One region of the Arthrobacter sp. BG3 genome, then DNA from elsewhere that is predicted to be linked to it. Evidence: riboswitches for the same ligand, from Rfam matches in the RefSeq annotation. Region 1 holds a riboswitch; the other holds the start of a gene.
The links. Region 1 has a riboswitch for thiamine pyrophosphate ahead of AC1MFL_RS15085 (FAD-dependent oxidoreductase). Riboswitches for the same ligand answer to the same signal wherever they lie in the genome.
Positions count from the first base shown of each region.

Region 2: it holds a riboswitch for thiamine pyrophosphate, as region 1 does, so the genes downstream of both, AC1MFL_RS10535 (ECF transporter S component) here and AC1MFL_RS15085 (FAD-dependent oxidoreductase) in region 1, are expected to answer to the same signal.

Region 1 is NZ_CM155270.1:3,347,252-3,350,451, reverse strand. Features, by position in the region: gene thiS (sulfur carrier protein ThiS) at 1-79, opposite strand, end outside; gene AC1MFL_RS15085 (FAD-dependent oxidoreductase) at 76-1,638, opposite strand; TPP riboswitch at 1,631-1,764, opposite strand; gene thiE (thiamine phosphate synthase) at 1,791-2,498, shown strand; gene AC1MFL_RS15075 (ferritin-like fold-containing protein) at 2,577-3,200, opposite strand, start outside.
Region 2 is NZ_CM155270.1:2,370,486-2,373,685, forward strand. Features, by position in the region: gene AC1MFL_RS10520 (DUF4235 domain-containing protein) at 1-77, opposite strand, end outside; gene AC1MFL_RS10525 (DUF4386 family protein) at 202-999, shown strand; gene AC1MFL_RS10530 (heme-degrading domain-containing protein) at 1,001-1,549, opposite strand; TPP riboswitch at 1,735-1,878, shown strand; gene AC1MFL_RS10535 (ECF transporter S component) at 1,943-2,575, shown strand; gene AC1MFL_RS10540 (ABC transporter ATP-binding protein) at 2,575-3,200, shown strand, end outside.

The DNA of each region.
Region 1 (3,200 bases):
CGGTGACCTGGCTGACCAGGGTGCTGACCGAGGCGCCGTCGGCGAGGATGTGCTCGTTTCCGTTCAGTTTGATGTTCATACCGTTTCCTTGCTGTGCTCAGGGTTGGGATTGGCGTTGCGGGGGGCTGTTTCCTGCGTGCCGCCCGCGGGCATGCCGGCAACCGACGTCGGGGCTGCCGATTTGGCGTCGGCCGGCGTGCCGGCAGCGAACCGGCCCGGCCGGAAATGGGCCCAGCGGGGGTCCGCGACGCCGTCCAGCAGCTGGCGGCAGATCTCAGCCGCCGCGGGCGTCAGCAGGATTCCGTGCCGGAAGAACCCGGTGGCGATGATCAGACCCGCAACGTCCCCCGGACGCCCCTGCTCCGCCACCCGGCCCAGCAGCGGCGCGTTATCCGGGGTCCCCGGGCGGGCCCTCGCGGTGGCCTCAAGCAATTCCAGTTCGGCGACTGCGGGGACCAGTTGCTGGGCGTCGCGCAGCAGCTGGTAGACGCCGCCGGCGGACACGGCGGCGCCAGCCGGGGCCGCGCCCCCAAAGGTGCCGCCAGCCGTAGCCCGGCCCGTAGAGGAGCCGCCGGTCGGCGCAGCCGGCGCTCTGTCTCCCCCACCGAGATCGTCCTCCCGCTGGGTGGCACCGATCACGACCGTGCCGTCCTGCCGGGGGACGATGTACACCGGCACGCCGCGGACCAGCCCCCGCACAGTGGAGGTCAGCAGCGGCCGCAGTCTCGCCGGCACCCGGAGCCGGAGGATGTCCCCGTGGACCGGCCGCAGCGGCAACCGGAGTCCGGCGGGCAATCCGTCCAGCGACGCGGCCCCCAGGCCGTTGGCCACAATGGTCTCGCCCGCCTGGATGAAGCCTCCGCCTTCGAGGCTGGCACCGACCACCCTCCCGTTCTCCCAGAGCAGCCCGGCGGCGCGCCGGCTGACGGTGTGGCAGTGGCTGTCCGCGGCCAGGAGTTCCCCCATCCGGGCGAGCAGGCGGCGCGGGTCCACCTGGTGGTCGGCGGGAATGTCGAAGGCGCAGGAGATCCCCGGGCTCAGCAGCGGCTCGCGCATCCGCGCCGCGCGGACGGTCAGAGGCTCCACGGTCAGGCCGTATGCCTGCTGGACGGTGCGCAGGTCTGCGAGCGCCCGGCGGTCGGCAGCGTCGGCACCCACGGCGAGGGTCGGCGTCGTGAGGTACCCCGTGGCGGTGCCGGTCCCGCCGGCGGCGCTGGCGTCGGCGCCGGTCCTGCCGTCGGCGCCGGTCCTGCCGTCGGCGCCTGCGGAACCCGTTGCGGTGTTGCTGGCGCCCGTTCCGGGGCCGCCGTCTCCGCGCTCGAGTCCGGCAGCGAAAGCCGGCCAGAGGCGGGAGGACTCAAGCATGAGCTCCAGGAGCGCCTCCTCCTGGTAGTGAAGTTCACTCACCGGGGCAAGCATTCCGGCGGCAGCCCAGCTGGCGCCGCTCCCGGGGGCATCATCGATCAGGGCCACGGACCGGCCCGAGCATCTCGCCGCCCAAGCGATCCCGTGGCCGACGACGCCGCCGCCGATTACAGCAACGTCGTAATATTTCCGGGCTCCGGCGTCATCATCGGAGGCGGCGGCTGCCGCTGCTTCAGTAAATGCGGCCGCGCCGCGGGCGGATATGTCGCCCATGAGGATTCCTTCCCTACGCCGGTACTAGCCGGATCAGGTCAAGCGGTCGGCTCTGACGCCCTCTCAGCCTGCGGCGCCGGACGCCAAAGGCATGGACGGCTGCGGCGGGCTCCCGCGGTATTGGCCCAGTTTAGAGGAACTAGGCTGGACCTATGAGCCAGGATGCCGTCCACACCACCGCCCGCCTTTACCTCTGCACCGATGCCCGACGGGACCGCGGCGACTTTGCCGACTTCGTGGATGCGGCATTTGCCGGCGGAGTCGACATCATTCAGCTGCGCGACAAGTCCCTGGAAGCAGCCGAGGAGCTGGAACTCCTGGAAGTCCTGCACCAGGCAGCCCAGCGTCACGGCCGGCTCTGGGCCGTCAATGACAGAGCGGACCTCGCCTCGCTTTCCGGGGCTCCGGTGTTCCACATCGGGCAAAAGGACATCCCACTCGGCGCCGCCCGCGACTTCCTCGGCAAAGGCGCCGTGATCGGGCTGTCCACGCACACCCCGGAACAGGTCGATGCCGCCATCGCGGCCGCCCCCGGCCGCAACGGACTGGACTACTTCTGTGTCGGGCCGGTCTGGGCCACCCCGACGAAGCCGGGGCGCGCCGCCGTCGGGCTCGAACTCGTGCGCTACGCGGCCGACGCCATCCGCCGGGCCGAGGCAACAGGCGGGGGCAAGACCGCGGGCAAAGTCGCGGGTGTCGTGCCGTGGTTCGCGATCGGCGGCATAGACCTCGGAAACGTGGAGCAGGTCGTGGAGGCCGGCGCCCGCAGGATCGTGGTGGTCCGCGCCATCACGGAGGCCGACGATCCCGCGGCCGCCGCCAAGTCACTGCTCGCCGCACTCGACGCCGCGGAGCGCTGAGTCCGGGCTGCCCGGTTAGCCGGCCAGGCTGCCCGGTTAGCCGGCCAGGCTGCACGGTTAGCCGGCCAGGCTGCACGGTTAGCCGGCCAGGCCGAGTTGCGCCATCCGGCGCGAGTGGTTGGCCGCCAGTTCCGCCATCAGCCCGCGGACGAGTTCCCTGGTCCGGTCCTCGTCGGCGCCGATCAGGCCGCCGAGGAACGCGTGCTCGAAACTCACCCGCTGGGCCTGGGTCAGGGCCTCGCCGAGCAGGCGTCTTGCCCACAGCGCCAGCCGCGACGCCAGCCTCGGGTCATCGGCGAGGGCGGTCTTGAGCCGCTCCCGCAAGACGGCCGTGGCCTCCTCATCGGCCTGGATCTGCTCCACCAGGGCCCGGGTGTCGGCGTCGACATAGCGGGAGATGGCGCGGTAGAAATCGGCGGAAACGGTGTCGATCACATACGCCTTCATCAGGGATTCGTACCAGTCCGCGGGGCGGGTGCGTTCGTGGAAGTGGTCCACGGACGGCTGGAACGGCAGCATGGCGGCCTCGGTATCCAGGCCCATGGCCTCGAGCTTGGCGCTGACGAGTTCGTAGTGCTGGAATTCGATCACGGCGATCCGGCCCAGCACCGCGCGGTCGTGCAGCGTGGGTGAATAGCGGGCATCGGAGGAGAGCCGTTCGAAGGCGGAAAGCTCGCCGTAGGCCATCACGCCGAGCAGATC
Region 2 (3,200 bases), 980 kb from region 1:
GTGTCAACGAGTTTGGTGCCGACGTAGCCGGCGAGCAGGCTGACGCCGGTGCCGAGCAGTTTGATGAAGATGTTCATTCTTCGGACTCCTAGGGGAGGAAACAGGGCTTCCCCTAGCCTAGCGCCCCTCGCCCGGCGCCCGGCGCTCCAGCCAGGGACCAACGCCCCTGTCCGGCGGCCCGGTCCGGACGTACCTTCGAGGATGGCACGACGCCAAACCCGCGCGCCCGGGCCCGCCCGGCAGCCGGCCACCGATTCGGCCGGCGGCCGGACCTGGCGCCGGCTCTATCTCTGGGCCGGGATCTCCTCGGTATTGTTCGTGGCGCTGCTGATGCTGGCACTGGTCCTGGACTTCGCCGCCCCGCCCCCGGTTCATGGCGGCACCGAGACGCTGGAGTTCATCGCGCGGAACAAAGGGAACTATGTTGCCGAACAGCTGCTCTGGATCATGCCGAACATCCTGCCGGTGCTGGTGTTCGTTGCACTCTTCGTGGCGCTCGCCCCGCTGGACAAGAGCCTGGCCCTGCTCGCCGCAGTGATCGGCGGCCTGTCGTGGGGTCTGATCCTTGCCGTCCCGGTCACCAGCAGGGGATCGGTGGGGCTCGTCTATCTCAGCGACCGTTACGCCGCCGCCGCCGACGACGCGGCCCGGCTCCGCTACTCGACCGCCGCCGAAGCCATCATCGCCGAAAACAACACCCCCGCCGTCGCCGGTGTCCTGTCCGCGGCCGGCATCCTGCTCATCTCCATCGTCATGCTGAACGGGGTGCTGCCGCGGGCCCTGGCCTGGCTGGGGATCGCCACGGGCGGGCTGGGCATCGTCGCGGAAGCCCTCCGGCACGCCGTCCCGGAGATCTACGGGGGCTACGGGGTGCTGATGTGGGTCTGGTTTGTCGCAGCGGGGATTGCGCTGATCCGGCTGGCCGGGCGGACACCCCGGCGCCCGAGCGAGGCGCCGGCACCGCGGGGTCGCGGCGGGACCGCAGCGCCGGGCGGCTGAGCTACCGCCCGGGGGTCACGGCGCGGCCCAGGATCTCCGACAGGGCTTCGACCACCAGCTCATGGTCGGCCTTCTGCGGCAGCCCGGACACCGTGACGGTGGCCACCATCCCGGTCCCGCGCACATAGATGGGGAAAGCCCCGCCGTGGGCGGCAAACTCCTTCTGGTCAAACCAGGCGTTGTCCTCGATCCTCCGCCCGGCGGCCCGGGACCGAAGACCCACCAGCAGGGACGGGACTTCGTAGCGGACGGCCGTGCGCTGCTTGGCCCTGATCCAGCGCTCATTGTCCGGTGTGGCGCCTTCCAGCGCCGCGTGGAAGAGCACCTGCTCGCCCTTGGTGATGTCGATGGCGATCGGGTGGGAGCGCTGCCTGCCGAGTTCAACCAGGAGCAGCCCCAGGTCCAGGGCGTCGTCCTTGCCGAAAGACTGGAACTGCAGCTCATCGATTTCGGCCAGGATGCGGCCGATGAGCGCGGCCAGCGATCCGTGCGGCTGCTCGTCGGCGGAGTCCGGATCGTAGCCGGAGGGCGGCACTGCTGAGTTGGTCACGTGTTCCAGCTTCCGTTGGTTGGCCGCCGGCGCGTGGGCGCGGCATCCGGTGTTCCCGTGCCTTGCCGACTCTACCAAGCAGGGGGTTCCGGGTCACCGGCGCGGCGCCGGCGCATTGTGACGGCTGACCCCGGAACCCAGCCGCCCGATGGGTGTAAACTTAGCCACGCCCACAAGGGCGATATTCAATACGACAGGGGAGCGCCGCCGTCGGGCATCACCGGAGGAATCCGGGGACACCACAGGTGGGCGCTGAGAGTGCGGACAGCCGCAGACCCTCGAACCTGATCCGGTTAGTACCGGCGCAAGGGAGTCGAGTTCTCAGAGTGCCCGGAACAGCGGCGGAAGCTGCGGCCCCGGACACCCTCCCCTCCTGTTCCTCAGGAGGACGACATGACTGATACATCTGCCAAGCAGACGCTCACCGGACGCAACTACAACTGGCGTGTGGTGGACATTGTGGTGGCCGCACTGATCGCGGTGGCCGGCGGCGTGATCTTCTGGGCCTGGTCCCAGGGCGCCAACCTCATTGCCGCCCCCGTCAACGCGTTCTACCCGCCGCTGACCGGGCTCTATGCCGGCGGCTGGATGATCCCGGCGGTGCTGGGCATGCTCATCATCCGCAAACCGGGCGCCGCACTGTTCTGCGAAGCCGTGGCCGCCGCCGGTGAGCTGATCATGGGCTCGCAGTACGGCACCACGGTGCTCATTTCCGGCATCCTGCAGGGCCTCGGCGCCGAGCTGGTCTTCGCCGCCTTTATGTACAAGAAGTTCAACCTGCCGGTGTCGCTGCTCGCCGGTGCCGGTGCCGGCCTGTTCTGCGGGCTGAACGATTCGTTTCTGCCCTGGGGCTGGAACATCGCCTACGCCGACGGCGACAAGCTGGCCTACATCATCTTCACGGCCATCTCCGGCGCCGTGATCGCCGGCGGACTGTCCTGGCTCGCCACCCGGGGCCTGGCCAGGACCGGTGTGCTGAGTTCCTTTGCCTCCCGCAAGGCGGCCACGGAGCCTGTCTTCTCCTGATGTCCGCCTCCAGCACGTCCGCCGGCAGCGGGTGCCGCCCGGCCACGGTCACCGCGCGGGGCTGGGGCTGGCGGCACGCCGGCCGGCCCCGGCCCGCCGTCAGCGGCCTGGACCTGGATATCCGGCCCGGTGAGCGGGTGCTCCTGCTGGGTCCCTCCGGCGCCGGCAAATCAACGCTGCTCCACGCCCTGGCCGGGGTACTCGGCGACAGCTCCGCCGGTGGCGCCGAGCGTGCTTCCGGCGGTGCTGCAGGCCGTGCCGCTGCGGATGCCGAGGATGCGGACGAGACCGGCCGCCTGCTGATCGACGGCGCCCCGCCCCGGGCCCAGCGCGGCCGGGCAGGACTCATGCAGCAGGACCCGGAGACCCAGGTGGTGCTCTCGCGCCTGGGCGACGACGTCGCCTTCGGCGCCGAAAACCTGTCCGTTCCGCCGGCCGAGATCTGGCGGCGGGTGGCGGAAGCACTTGACGACGTCGGGCTGGGCCGGCTGCCGCTGGACCATCCGACGTCGGCACTCTCCGGCGGGCAGAAGCAGCGCCTGGCCCTCGCCGGCATCCTGGCGATGCGCCCCGGCCTGATCCTGCTCGATGAACCCACCGCGAACCTGGATCCCGCCGGTGTCCT